DNA from 3 places in the Bradyrhizobium sp. LCT2 genome. Region 3 is predicted to be linked to each of the others. Evidence: riboswitches for the same ligand, from Rfam matches in the RefSeq annotation. Region 3 holds a riboswitch; each other region holds the start of a gene.

Region 1 (4,698 bases), 3.3 Mb from region 3:
GCGTGCCGCTCTGCGCTATGACGATGCGGCCGTGCCGAGGCCGGAGACGAGAACGCGGCGACCGCCGCGAAGAACAGCGCCAGCGCGACAACACAACGCGACAGGCGAGACGCAAACAACTCGAACATTAGTCATCCTTCGTTGACACCCCCACTTCCCAGCCGGCCCGTGCGCGGCCGACATCCCTCGGGCCGTTAAGCCGCCCCATGTGGCGAGAAAAAGACACCGTGCCGGTGAATAGCTGGGTTGATTTTGTGTCGGTGCCGGCCTGACGCTGCCGCATTGCGGACAACAGCATTAACTGCGATCCTTCACATGCGGCTAGAAGAGAGGGAAACGGTTAATGCCCCACGCCACGACCAGGGACGACGTCCGCATCTATTTCGAGGAAGCGGGCCAGGGAACGCCGATTATTTTCCTGCACGAATTCGCGGCCGACTACACCAATTGGGAGCCGCAGATGCGCTACTTCTCGCGCGGCCACCGCTGCATCACCTATTCGGCGCGCGGCTACACGCCGTCGGACGTGCCTGAGGGCGAGGTCTACACCTACACGCATTTCTACACCGACGCGCTCGCGGTGCTCGATCATCTCAGGATCGACCGCGCGCATCTCGTCGGGCTCTCGATGGGCGCTTATTCGTCGCTTCAAATCGGACTGAACGCGCCGCAGCGGGCGCTGTCGATGACGCTCGCCGGCGTCGGCTCCGGTTCGGAGATCGAGAATCTCGACGCCTGGCGCAGGCAATGCCGCGCCAATGCCGAGCAATTCGAGACGCTCGGCTCCACGGAGGTGGCGAAAGTCACGCGCGAGGCGCCGAGCCGGATTCCCTTCCTGGTCAAGGACCCACGCGGCCACGCCGATTTCTACGCCGCGCTGGCGCGGCACGATGCCAGGGGATCGGCGCGCACGATGCGCGGCTTCCAGGGCGGCCGTCCCTCGATCTACACCATGACGGACGCGATCAGGGGCGTCGCGACGCCGGCGCTGATCATCTGTGGCGACGAGGATGACCCTTGCGTCGGGCCGAGCCTGTTCCTGAAGAAGCATCTTCCGGCCGCGGGCCTCGCGATGTTTCCGAAGTCGGGGCACGTGCTCAACCTCGAGGAGCCCGCGCTGTTCAACGAGACCGTGGAGCGGTTCGTCACGCTGGTGGAAGCAGGTCGATGGCCGGCGCGCGATCCGAGGTCGGTGGCGGCGCAATAGTTTACCCTGTCATTCCGGGGCGCTCGAAGAGCGAACCCGGAATGACGCCTACGGCGTCACTTCCCCTGCCCGCGCGTGAGCAGAAACACGCCCTGCTCGCCGAACATATTCCACACCCACCAGGGCAGGTTCAGCGGCACCGGGCGGCCATAGAGATCGAGCGCCACCGAGCGTTCCATCTTGACGTTGATCTCGTCGCAGAGCTCGACGAAATCCTTGATGGTGCAGAAGTGGATGTTGGCGGTGTCGTACCAGGTCGCGGGCAGGTTCTCGGTGCGCGGCATGTGGCCGCCGATCAGGAGCTGGAGCCGCATCTTCCAGAAGCCGAAGTTCGGGAACGAGACGATGGCGCGGCGGCCGATGCGCAGGAGATTTTCCAGCACCACACGCGGCTGCCGCGTCGCCTGGAGCGTCTGCGACAGGATCACGTAGTCGAAGGCATCATCGGGATAGTTCACGAGGTCGGTATCGGCGTCGCCCTGCACCACCGCGAGGCCCTTGGCGACGCAGCGGTTGACGCCCTCGCGCGACAATTCGATGCCGCGGCCGTCGATGCCGCGGGTCTCCAGAAGCTGGAGCAGATCACCGTCGCCGCAGCCGACATCGAGCACCTTGGAGCCCGGCTTGACCATCTCGGCGACGAGCAGATGGTCGGCGCGAAAATGACCGGACTGTTCCGCGCTAAGGCCGCCCAGCGGCAGCACTTCCTGCACTGACATCCTAGCCACCCCTGCCGTTGAGTCCGCGCGCCTTGCCGGCCGATTCCAGGAAGGCGCGGGCAATGTCGAAGAATTCGGGCACGTCGAGCAGGAAGGCGTCATGGCCGCGATCGGTCTCGATCTCGGCGAACGATACCCGCGCGCTCGACGCATTCAGCGCATGCACCAACGCGCGCGATTCCGAGGTCGGGAACAGCCAGTCGCTGGTGAAGGAGACCACGCAGAAGCGCGTCTTGATGCCCGCGAACGCCTTCGCCAGCACGCCGCCATGGTCGCCGGCGATGTCGAAATAGTCCATCGCGCGCGTCAGATAGAGATAGGAGTTGGCGTCGAAGCGCTCGACAAAGGACGAGCCCTGGTAGCGCAGATAGGACTCGACCTGGAAGTCGGCGTCGAACGAGAAGGTCGGCAGGTCGCGGTCCTGCATGCGCCGGCCGAACTTGCGATGCAGCGCCGCGTCGGAGAGATAGGTGATGTGCGCCGCCATCCGTGCGACCGCAAGGCCGCGATGCGGATGGATGCCGCGATCGGCGTAGCCGCCATTGTGCCAGTCGGGATCGGCCATCACAGCCTGGCGACCGAGCTCGTGAAAGGCGATGTTCTGCGCCGAGTGCCGCGTCGAGCAGGCAATTGCCAGCGCGGAATACACGCGCTCGGGGTAGGCCGCCGTCCATTGCAGCACCTGCATGCCGCCCATCGAGCCGCCGACCACCGCGAACAGCGTGTCGATGCCGAGCCGGTCGATCAGCATCGCCTGCGCGCGAACCATGTCAGGGATGGTGATGACCGGGAAATCCAGGCCCCACACTTTGCCGGTCGCGGGATTGATCGAGGCCGGCCCGGTCGAGCCCATGCAGCCACCGATCACATTGGCGCAGATGATGAAGTATTGGCTCGGATCGAGCGGACGGCCCGCACCGACGAGGGTTTCCCACCAGCCGGGCTTGCCGGTGACGGGGTGCACATTGGCGACATGCTGGTCGCCGGTCAGCGCATGGCAGATCAGGATCGCGTTGGAGCGATCGGCGTTGAGCTCGCCATAGGTCTGGTAGGCGATCTGGAACGGGGTGAGATCTATGCCGCAGTCGAGCGGCAACGGCTGATCAGCGCCGAAATGCGCGACGAGCGAGCTCGGATGATCCACCTCATGCGACCGCTCATCGGCACTGATCGCGGGACTGGATATCGACGTGACGCCAACCATCTGACCATCGACCTCGTTTGCGATCCGACTTCAGACCGCTACTTGCATCAGGCCATAAAAAACCCGGCCTGAACGATAGGTTCGGCCGGGATCGGAAGCGTCCCCGGCCTGTTTAGCGAGTTTTTTAACGTGGCTGCAAGCCGGCCGGCTCAAATGACCACGGAACAGGCAAAACTTAACGGCTTGGACGGTTTTCGTCAAGATACGGTCCTGATTGACCAAATTCGTCCCCGTCGCGTCAGCCGAAAAGGCCCGATTTCCCTTTGCATTTCTCTTTGCTTTCGCCGCTCCGACTGCCTAATCAAGACATCGACCGCGGCGGGTCCGACCTGATGGACCCGCATTGGAACGCCTCTCAACAGCACTTGCCAGATATGTCCCAACGTCCGCCCGCGCCACCATCGTTGCAGGAATTGCGCAAGGAGATCGACGCGATCGACGAGGGCATGCATCGCCTCCTGATGCAGCGCGGCGACATCATCGACCGCCTGATCCAGGTGAAGCAGACCCAGGAGGTGGGCTCGGCGTTCCGGCCTGCGCGCGAGGCCGACATGATGCGGCGGATCGTGGAGCGCCATCGCGGCATCCTGCCGCTCGACACGGTCGAGAGCATCTGGCGCGTCATCATCGCGACGTTCACTTACGTGCAGGCGCCGTTCGCGGTGCATGCCGACATCTCGGTGAGCGAGCCCGCGATGCGCGATTCCGTGCGATTCCATTTCGGCTTCACCGTGCCTTACGTCGCGCATTTCAGCGCGCAGGCCGCGGTCGAGGCGGTCGCGAAATCCAAGGGCGATCTGGCGCTGGTCTCGGCGACTTCCAGCCGCACCCCGTGGTGGCTGGAGCTGGAAGCAGAAGGCGCACCGAAGATCATCGCGCGGCTGCCCTTCGTCGAGCGTGCCGACCATCCGGCCGCGCTGCCCGTGTTCGCGATCTCGCGCGTCGCCGACAGTGCCCTGGTGACGGAGGTGGAGACTTTCAGCGTGCGCGTCTCGGGGTGGAATGCCGAGATCGCGCGGGCGCTGTCGCCGCTCGCCGACATCGTGGCGGTGCCCGATACCGCCTTCGATGGCGCCGCGCTGCTGGTCTCGGTCACGAGCGCGAGCAGCATCGACAAGATCAAGGCTGCCCTGATCGAGGCGGGGGCCTCGGTGCGCTCCACGGCCCTCGTCGGCAGCCACGCGACGCGCTATACGGTGCCCCCGACCGGGTCGAAATCGTAAGTTACGAGCCGCCTGCCATTCCGGAGTTGAAGATGTCCCGCCCCGTGCCGAACCCCGGCATTCTCGATATTGCGCCCTACACGCCCGGCAAGAGCCCGGTGCCGGAGCCGGGCCGCAAGGTGTTCAAGCTCTCGGCCAACGAGACGCCGTTCGGCCCCTCACCCAAGGCGATCGAGGCCTTCAAGAAGGTGGCTGATCATCTGGAAGACTATCCGGAAGGCACCTCGCGAGTGCTGCGCGAAGCCATCGGCCGCAGCTTCGGCCTCGACCCCAACCGCATCATCTGCGGCGCCGGCTCGGACGAGATCCTCAACCTGCTCGCCCACACCTTTCTCGGCCAGGGCG
Region 2 (4,698 bases), 1.2 Mb from region 3:
CGTGCTGCGCTTCACGCATTTCCTGGCGCTGGCAGCGCTCACCGTGCGCTTCCTGCCGCGCGACTGGCCGGGCCTGAAATCGCCCTGGCTGCGGCCGCTGATCCTGTGCGGCTCGCATTCCCTGGAGATCTTCTGCCTCGGCGTCTTCCTGGCCTTCGCCGGTCATTTCATCCTGGCCGAGGTCTCCGGCGGCGCCGTCATGCATGCGGTGATTAGTCTCTCCGGAATCCTGATCATGTGGGGCGTGGCCTGGGTGATTTCGTGGTACAAGCGCGTAGCTGACAAGAGCGGTGCGAAAACCAAGAACGCCGTCGGCAACGCCGATCTGGCGGGAGGGGGCTGATGAAGGCGAAGGTTCTCCTGAGCCTGATCCTGCTATGCGGTGGCCTCGCCGCGCCGTCGGCGCGCGCGGAGGATGCTGCGCCGCCCGCTCCGGCCGCGCCCGCAGCCTGCGAATTGCCGTCCTATCTGCTCACCAGCGAAAGCCAGCTTCCCAAGGTCGCCGACGCCATCAAGGCCGGCAAACCGCTCGAAATCCTGGTCATCGGCAGCCGTTCGACCACGATTCCGGCCTCCGAGGACGCTTCCTATCCGGCACGCATGCAGGCCATTTTGAAGGACAAGCTGTCGCCATCGGAAGTTGTGCACGTCTCCGTAGAAATACAGAGCAAGAAGACGGCAGAGGAGGCGGCCGCCAGCTTCGTTAAGCTGATGGAAGCAAAAAGGCCTACTTTGGTGATCTGGCAGACCGGGACCGTGGATGCTATCCGAGCAATCGATCCCGACGATTTTCGCGGTGCGGTGACCGGAGGGGTTTCCGCATTGCAAAATGCAGGGGCTGACGTCGTGTTGATGAACTTGCAGTACAGCCCGCGTACCGAAACCATGATCTCGGTGCCGCCCTATCTCGACAATATGCGGGTGGTGGCACAGGAGCACGATATCCCGCTGTTCGACCGTTTCGCGATCATGCGGCAGTGGAATGATCAGGGTCAGTTCGACCTGTTCAGCCCGTCCCGCGGGCCTGAGCTCGCGAAACAGGTCCACGATTGCCTTGGCCGGGCGTTGGCACAGTTCGTGATCGACGCAGCCCATCTGGGGCCGGCCCAGCAGCAAAATTGAGGTCTAGTGTTAATGAGTTCTATCCGCCCTTTTTGCCTGACGTCATGGCTGGCTGCACCCGTGGCGGCGGCGCTGCTGTTGCTGACTCCTGTTTCGCAGTCGCGCGCGCAGGCGCAGGCCGCGCAGGCAACGCCCGCGCCCGCGCAGGCCGCTAATCCCGCTCCGGCATCGCCCTCCCAGACCACCGTCGCCGCGACGTCTCCCGAACAGCGCGGCATCACCGCGCGCGCCATCGACAAGGTGAAGCAGGTCGCGAAATCCGCCGGTGACGTCTTCAACCGCGTCCCCTGCCTGCCGCCGAAGGGCGGCGCGAAGGCGATGGGGTCGCTGCCGCATGTCGCAAGCAAGCTCGTCGCCGGCAAGCCTGTCGTGATCGTCGCGTTCGGCTCGTCGTCGACCGCCGGCTACGGCGCAAGCTCGCCCGATTTCAATTATCCGAACCGTCTTGCGGCGCAGTTGCGCCGGCAATATCCGACCGCGGACATCACCGTCATCAATGCCGGCGTCGGCGGCGAGGACGCGCCCGAGATGATGAAGCGCCTCCAGAAGGAGGTGATCGACGTGCATCCGGACATGGTGATCTGGCAGGTCGGCACCAACGCCGTGCTGCGCAATCTCGATCCCGGCGACACCGCCAAGATGGTCGAGGACGGCATCGCCCGCATCCAGGCCGCCGGCGGTGCCGATATCGTGCTGGTCGATCCGCAATATTCGCCGGCCGTCAACCAGCGCAAGGAGAGTGCCGGCAAGATGGTGAAGCTGCTCGGCAAGGTCGCTGAGCTCCGTCACGTCGGCATCTTCCCGCGCTTCGAGGTGATGCGCGACTGGCACGAGAATCAATCGATCCCGGTCGAGAGCTTCGTGATCGCCGACGGCCTGCATATGAACGATTGGGGCTATGCCTGCTTCGCCCAGCTCCTCGGCGACGACATCATCCGCTCCGTCGGCCAGATCAAGCTCGGGGTCAACGTGCCCGGGGACGTGCGGGCGTACCGGCCGATGTAGTTCGGCTGCGTAGCCGTAGGGTGGGCAAAGGCGCGCTCTTCGCGCGCCGTGCCCACCATCTATCGCCAGCTCGGTGGTGAATGGTGGGCACGCTTCGCTTTGCCCACCGTACGAGAGCTCGATCGCCTCACGCCTTCTCCAGCGCCGCCGTCAGGTCCTCGATCAGATCGTCCGCATGCTCCAGCCCCGCGGAGAAGCGGATGAAGCCCTCGCTGATGCCGAGCGCGGCGCGGTCTTCCGGCTTCAGGCGCTGATGCGTCGTGGTTGCCGGATGGGTGACGAGGCTCTTGGCGTCGCCGAGATTGTTCGAGATCTTCGCAAGCTTGAGCTCGTTGAGCACGCGGAACGCGGCCGCCTTGCCGCCCTTGACCTCGAAGCCGACCAGCGTCGAGCCGCCGCGCATCTGCTTCTTCACCAGCGCTGCCTGCGGATGATCGGCGCGGCCGGGATAGATCAATCGCGAGATCTTCGGATGGCCGGCCAGCACTTCCGCAACGCGTGCCGCGGTGTCGGTCTGCGCGCGCACGCGCACGGCCAGCGTCTCCAGGCCCTTGAGCAAGACCCAGGCGTTGAACGGCGAGATCGACGGCCCGGTCTGGCGCATGAAATTGTGGAGGTGCTCGGCGACGAAGGCTTCCGACGACAGGATGATGCCGCCGAGGCAGCGGCCCTGGCCGTCGATGTGCTTGGTCGCGGAATAGACCACGACGTCGGCGCCGAGCGCGAGCGGGCTCTGCCAGATCGGCGTCGCAAACACGTTGTCGACGACGAGCCGCGCGCCGCCCTTGTGCGCGATCTCGGCGATGCCGGGGATGTCGAGCACGTCGAGCGTCGGATTGGTCGGGCTCTCCAGGAAGAACGTCTTGGTGTTCGGCCGCAAGGCCCGCTGCCACTGGTCGAGATCGAGGCCGTCGACCAGCGTGGTCTCGATGCCGTAGCGCGGCAACAGATCCTGAATGACGTAGAGGCACGAGCCGAACAGCGCGCGGGAGGCGACCACGTGGTCGCCGGTCTTCAGCGGCGCCAGGATCGCGGTCGTCACCGCGGCCATGCCGGTCGCCGCCGAACGCGCCGCTTCGGCGCCTTCTAGCTCGATCATGCGGCGCTCGAACATCGAGATGGTCGGGTTCGAATAACGCGAATAGATGAAGCCGGGATCCTCGCCCTTGAACCGCGCCTCGCACTCCTCGGCGCTGTTGTAGACGTAGCCCTGGGTCAGGAACAGCGCCTCCGACGTCTCGCCGAATTGCGAGCGCAGGGTGCCGGAATGGACCAGGCGGGTTTCGGGACGGTAAGTGGCAGGCGACTTCGACATAGGTACCTCCGACATGACCGTCTCGTCGAAAACGGTCACAAAAAAACCGGCCTGGATATATCCACGGGCCGGGATCACAGAGGTCCCCGGCCTGTTTAGCGACTTATTTAACGTGGCTGCAAGCCGGCCGGCTCAAATCACCACGGGATAAGTGATGCTCATATTCCGCAATGGCCTTTCCGTCAAGGCGTCCATCGGATAGCCGTAAAAGGCTAGTATTTCCCGCACGTCCGGATGCGTTTGACCCCTGACGAGGACCCCCGGTTGAGCTTCACGATCGCCGCCGACGCCAATGGTATCCTGCCCGACCGCATGATCGCGGCGATGGCGGAGGCGGGCCTCATCCTGCCCGCATACGATTTCGTCGAAAGCCAGATCCAGCCGGCGAGCCTCGACCTCCGCCTCGGTGACATCGCCTATCGCGTCCGCGCCAGCTTCCTGCCTGGTCCCGGCGCCACGGTGGCCGAGCGCATCGACGAATTGAAGCTGCACGAGTTCAGCCTTGCCGACGGCGCGGTGCTGGAAACCAACTGCGTCTACATCGTGCCGCTGCTCGAGAGCCTGGCGCTGCCGCCGGAGATCGTCGCGGCTGCGAACCCCAAGAGCTCCACCGGCCGCCTCGATGTCTTCACCCGCGTGATCGCCGACGGTACCCGCCGCTTCGACATGATCGGTGCCGGCTATCACGGCCCGCTCTATGCCGAGATCAGCCCGAAGACATTTCCGGTCCTGGTGCGCGAGGGCTCGCGCCTGTCGCAGGTGCGCTTCCGCACCGGTGACGCCATCCTCAATGCCGACGAGCTCGATGCGCTGCATGCGTCCGAGCGCCTCGTCGACATCGACGATGCCGATCTGTCCGGCGGCGTCGCCGTCTCCGTCGATCTCTCCGGCGAGAAGGCGAGCGGCTTCGTCGGCTACCGCGCCAAGCGCCACACCGGCGTCGTCGACGTCGATCGCCGCTCCGGCTATTCCGTCGAGGACTTCTGGGAGCCGATCTCGGCCCGGCCCGACGGCAGCCTGATCCTCGATCCCGGCGAGTTCTACATCCTCGCCTCGAAAGAGGCCGTGCAGGTGCCACCCGACTTTGCAGCCGAGATGGTGCCGTTCGATCCGCTGGTCGGCGAATTCCGCGTGCACTATGCCGGCTTCTTCGATCCCGGCTTCGGCTATGCCGGTGCCGGCGGGTTGGGATCGCGCGCCGTGCTGGAGGTGCGCTCGCGCGAGGTGCCGTTCATCCTCGAGCACGGCCAGATCGT
Region 3 (4,698 bases):
GACCAATATGGGCATCCGCGCCGAAAGCGACCGGCGCTACAAGGACTTCCTCAGCGCCTGGGCCGACTACAACCGCTCGCTGGGCCAGACCCGCGAATGGATGTTGAAGGGTTTTGAAGCCGTAGGTCTCGGCGCGGACGACATTCCCGGCGAAGTGCAGTTCTGAGCGCCAATCCGCGATGTATGTCTGGGGATTCGCGGTGCTCAAGCCGTACCGGGCCCGCGTCGGCTTCATGAATGATGGCGTCATGGCCGGGATCGATACGCCAGAGGAGATGATCCGCCAGCCGCGCAGCGAACGGCGGAAGTCCCTCCTCAGCCGGTTTCACGAAACGCACTAGACTGCCGGCCACGACCATCCCGAATCGGTGGGGCGAACCATGAAACTCCGCGGCGGCTTCACGAATTACGGCGAGACGATCGGCATTCTGATGCTCGATACCCGCTTCCCGCGCCCGCGCGGCGACATCGGCAACGCGCTCTCCTACGACTTCCCGGTGCGCTACAAGATCGTGCGCGGCGCGCACGCCACAAGGATCATGGGCGACCAACCCGATCCGACCCTGCTCGAGCCGTTCATCGCCGCGGCCCGCGAATTGGAAGCAGACGGCGTCAAAGCGATCACGACGAGTTGCGGCTTCCTCGCGCCGTTCCAGAAGCAGCTCGCGGCTGCCGTGAACATCCCGGTCTTCACCTCGAGCCTGATCCAGGCGCCGCTGATCCACGCCATGCTGCCGCCCGGCAAGGTCATCGGCATCTTCACCGAACGCGGCCACCACGTGAACGAAGGGCACTTCCGCGGCGTCGGCTGGTCGCCGGACGACATTCTCGTTCAAATCCAGGGCATGAAGCCCGATGCGCAGTTTCCCGCAACCTACATTCTCGGCCGCGAAGAGCTGGACACTGACGTGCTGCGCGCCGAGATGATCGAGATGACGGAAGCCTTCATGGCGTCCTGCAAAAATCCCGGCGCGATCCTGTTCGAGTGCACCAACATGTGCCCATTCTCGCGGGACGTCGCCGAGGTGTCGGGTCTGCCGGTGTTCGACATCAACACGCTGATCAATTTCTTCCATCGCGCGGCCCATCCCGTGCCGTTCCTGCGCTGAACCAGCCGGGACGGGCGCCGAGGCGCGCGATGAACGCGCAGGAGCCTAAAATAAGGCGGCGTTGACAGCCTGTCCGTAGATCATTGCGGCAACGAGTGAGAGCAGCAGGCCCGCTCCCGAGAATATGACGACGACTTTCAGAGTCTCGACATCGACATTGGTTCCCGTCGCGCGGGATATTGCTCTTGCCAGTGCAGCAATCATCGCCAGCTCCGAAGCGGGCCGCGCGGAAGCGAGGCCTCACTTCATCTAGCGTTACTCGGCGCATTCGCGTGTGAAGCAGATTACAGGTGATCCCGCTGCACCCAGCCCGTTGCAATCGCGCTCGCCCAGGTGAGCATTCCCCTGGCCCGCGCCAATGCTGCCATGGCCGTGGTGTCGTAGGCCACGTAGCGGAGCGTCGCGGACCAGCCTCTGTTGGCATGCTCCAGAATTGCGTAACACGCATGAGGGGTGCCGACCTCGACCACGTAGGGAACGGGCATCTTCCCGTCGTAACCGGGCAATCCAACGCTGCCGGGATTGACGACCAGCCGGCCATCCTTCAGACGCACCACGCGCGGAATGTGCGTGTGTGCGCACAGGATGATCTCGGCGTCGATCCCCTCGGCGCCGGCCTCAATAGAATCAATCCGGCTCGGACGCGGGCAGCCGTCGCCCGCGATGTGGTCGAGCCAGAACGCAGCATCATTCCCTGGCGATCCATGGCACAGGAACGCCCGCCCCCTATACATGAGCGTGGACGGCATGCTTGCCATCCACTCGAAATGCTTGCGTTCGAGCTCTCGGAAATCGCTGCGCGCCGATGTGCCGGCCTGCCACAGCTCCACGAGAATGCGGTCCTGATCGCCCTTGATGGACGGAAAGCCTCGCTCCATCAGCAGGTCAGCCGTTCGGGCCGCTTCGAGCGGACCGCTAACATGGTCGCCCAGGTTCACGACCTCGTTGATGCCGAGCGCAGCAATGTCCGCAAGGACGGCTTCGAGCGCCGGACGATTTCCGTGCACATCCGCGATGGCAGCAAATTTCACTTGGCCTCTCCATTCGAGATGGCCGACGATTCACCCAATGCGGGACGATGCAGGGATAGCGGGTCTCTTTAGCTGCATTTTTAGAAGCGCCCGCAAGCTGAGGATCAAATCGGCGCTGGACGAACGCTTACATGACCAAGGTGCTGCGATCAACCGATCTTCGCTCGCGCGGCCGGAGCCTGCGGCGCGCCGCGTTGGGCCGACAGCTCCGCCCACAGGCGGGAGCGCACGCCTTCATTGAGAGGCACAATGTGGAACGGCTGGCCGAAGATTGCGAGCGGCTCCTTGGCCGGCTCGAACCGCGGCCAGGCTTCCGCGATGTCGGGCGCGCCGGATGTGACGAAGCGCAGCACGCTTGCCTGAAACCGCGCGGCGACCTCGATATCCTCGGGCGTCATCGGCCCGCCCTTGCGCTTCAGGATCGGGCGGTCGATGAAATCCGGCGGGTGCGCCCAGAGGCAGGCATTGTCGGCACCGTGGGTCGGCCCCTGCGACAGGAACGGCTCCAGCGCCGGGCGATGGTCGAACCGGCTCAGCCACACCGCGCCGCCAGCCGCGGCATGAAGCCGCGCAAGATCTGCCATGGGGCGATGCCAGAACGCGTCGGACAGCAGCGCCTCGTACGGATCCTCGTCGACGCGCGCTGTGGCGCGGTAATACGCCAGCAGACGTTGCCAGCCGGCATCGCCGACTGCGGCGCGCACTTGTCGTTCGGTGGTGCGGATCATCGCGGCCGGCGGCGTGCTCTTCAGGAACATCACCATCTCGTCGCGGCAGGAGCCGAGCCAGAGCGGAATGTCGCGCAAGGTTCCTTCGGCGAAGACGTCCCGCGGCTCGCGCGGAATCACGATTCCGTCGAGCACCGGGCCGAACACGGTGCCTTGTTCGGTCTCGTCCGCAAGCCTGCGACTGACGCGCTCCACCGCCGCGAAGAGCTTTGGCAGTGGCAAAGAGGCAATCGCGGTTGGGTCGTGCGCTAATTCGAGCTCGGCAAGCACGCGGCGTGCAACGTCGTCGGCATGATCGGCGCTCATGATGTTCCGCCCGGGCGCGCTGAGCGCGAGGGCGCGAATGAACTTGCCTCTGGCCTGCGGCAGGGTTGCGAGCGCGATCACCATCGAGGCGCCGGCCGACTGGCCGGACAGCGTGATCGCGTCAGGATCGCCGCCGAAATCCGCGATATTGGCGCGCACCCAGTCGAGGGCGGCGAGCGAATCCGAGATCGCGAGGTTGTTGGCCTCGCCGAGCCCAAGGCGATGCAATTGCAGGAATCCGAGCGGGCCGAGCCGGTAGTTGATGGTGACGATCACCGCCGGACCGTGCGCGGCGAGGAATGCGCCGTCATAGTCGGCGCCGCCGCCGGTGACGAAGGCGCCGCCATGGATGAAGACCAGCACCGGCAGCGGCCGATCGGCCTCTGCCGGCGTCCAGATGTTCAGGCTGAGACAGGCAGCCTCGTCCGCATGATCGAGATGGCCCGGCTGCGGCGCGTAAGCACCGTAGCCCGTGCAGCGGAGCGGCTCCGTCCACGCTTTCGGCGGCATTGCCTTGGCAAAGCGCGGCGCGGTTGCGAACGGCACGCCCTTGAAGGCACGCATACCGGCCTGCGTGGTGCCGACGACGGGGCCACTCGTGGTCTGAACTGCGCTGGTCAGCATGCGTGCCTCGTCTTCACTCAAGCGCGCCGCTTGCCGAGATCGGCGATGTCGACGGTGTGGGTTTCGCGCGCCGTCGCCGCAGCGGCTGCCGAGATCACGCAGCAGCAGGCGACGAAGATCGCGACGGGGATCCAGCCGTTCGGCCCCTCCCCGACCAGGCTCGCGCTCACCAGCGGCGTGAAGCCGGCGACGAGAAAGCCGAGCTGCGTGCCGATCGCGGTGCCGGAATAGCGCACGCGCGCCTCGAACATCTCGGCGTAGAACGACGGCCAGATCGCGTTCGGCGCGGCGTAGACGATGCCGGACAGGATCATCGCGGCGGCGAAGATCGCGATCGTGTTGCCTGACGTCACCAGCATGAAGTACGGGAACAGCAGCACCGCGCAGCCGAGCACGCCGCCGATGAACACCGGCTTGCGGCCGATCTTGTCGGCGAGCAGGGCCCAGAGCGGCTGGGTGAGCAGCGCCGTGACGTTGCCGAGCACGCCGGCCCACAGCATGGTCGGGCGCGCGACGCCGAACTTGCTGGTGGCATAGCCGAGTGCGAACACGGCGGTCATCGTGCTCACGGTCGCGATCAGCGCGCAGACGATGACGCGCAGCACGTCGGGCCAGTAGTCGCGCAGCAGGGCGACGACGGGGAAGCGCGCAACTTGCGCCTTGCCCTTGATGTCTTCGAACACGGGCGTTTCCGGCATGGTCCGCCGCACCAGGTAGGCGACCAGCAGCACCAGAGCGGAAAGCAGGAACGGAACGCGCCAGCCCCAGCTCAGAAGCTGGTCCTCCGGCAGGCTCGATACCGGAATGAATACCAGCGTCGCCAGGATCGCACCGGCCTGGGTGCCGCTCAGGGTCCAGCTCGTGAAGAAGGCGCGGTTGGAGTTGGCCGAATGCTCCAGC

The links. Region 3 has a riboswitch for S-adenosylmethionine ahead of EI171_RS13535 (metallophosphoesterase). Riboswitches for the same ligand answer to the same signal wherever they lie in the genome.
Region 1: linked by a shared signal. The riboswitch ahead of EI171_RS41780 (homoserine O-acetyltransferase) and the one ahead of EI171_RS13535 (metallophosphoesterase) in region 3 are both predicted to bind S-adenosylmethionine.
Region 2: linked by a shared signal. The riboswitch ahead of EI171_RS07955 (O-succinylhomoserine sulfhydrylase) and the one ahead of EI171_RS13535 (metallophosphoesterase) in region 3 are both predicted to bind S-adenosylmethionine.

The regions. Positions count from the first base shown of each region.
Region 1 covers NZ_CP034432.1:8,848,177-8,852,874, forward strand. The annotation lists gene EI171_RS41765 (TIGR02594 family protein) at 1-128, opposite strand, end outside; gene EI171_RS41770 (alpha/beta fold hydrolase) at 344-1,207, shown strand; gene metW (methionine biosynthesis protein MetW) at 1,264-1,926, opposite strand; gene EI171_RS41780 (homoserine O-acetyltransferase) at 1,928-3,130, opposite strand; SAM riboswitch at 3,222-3,301, opposite strand; gene EI171_RS41785 (chorismate mutase) at 3,505-4,353, shown strand; gene hisC (histidinol-phosphate transaminase) at 4,386-4,698, shown strand, end outside.
Region 2 covers NZ_CP034432.1:1,552,807-1,557,504, forward strand. The annotation lists gene EI171_RS07940 (OpgC domain-containing protein) at 1-343, shown strand, start outside; gene EI171_RS07945 (lipolytic enzyme) at 343-1,122, shown strand; gene EI171_RS07950 (SGNH/GDSL hydrolase family protein) at 1,135-2,127, shown strand; gene EI171_RS07955 (O-succinylhomoserine sulfhydrylase) at 2,255-3,442, opposite strand; SAM riboswitch at 3,517-3,596, opposite strand; gene EI171_RS07960 (2'-deoxycytidine 5'-triphosphate deaminase) at 3,677-4,698, shown strand, end outside.
Region 3 covers NZ_CP034432.1:2,752,977-2,757,674, reverse strand. The annotation lists gene EI171_RS13550 (transporter substrate-binding domain-containing protein) at 1-166, shown strand, start outside; gene EI171_RS13545 (hypothetical protein) at 201-341, shown strand; gene EI171_RS13540 (aspartate/glutamate racemase family protein) at 381-1,109, shown strand; gene EI171_RS44735 (hypothetical protein) at 1,155-1,313, opposite strand; gene EI171_RS13535 (metallophosphoesterase) at 1,394-2,140, opposite strand; SAM riboswitch at 2,188-2,266, opposite strand; gene EI171_RS13530 (carboxylesterase/lipase family protein) at 2,290-3,798, opposite strand; gene EI171_RS13525 (MFS transporter) at 3,816-4,698, opposite strand, start outside.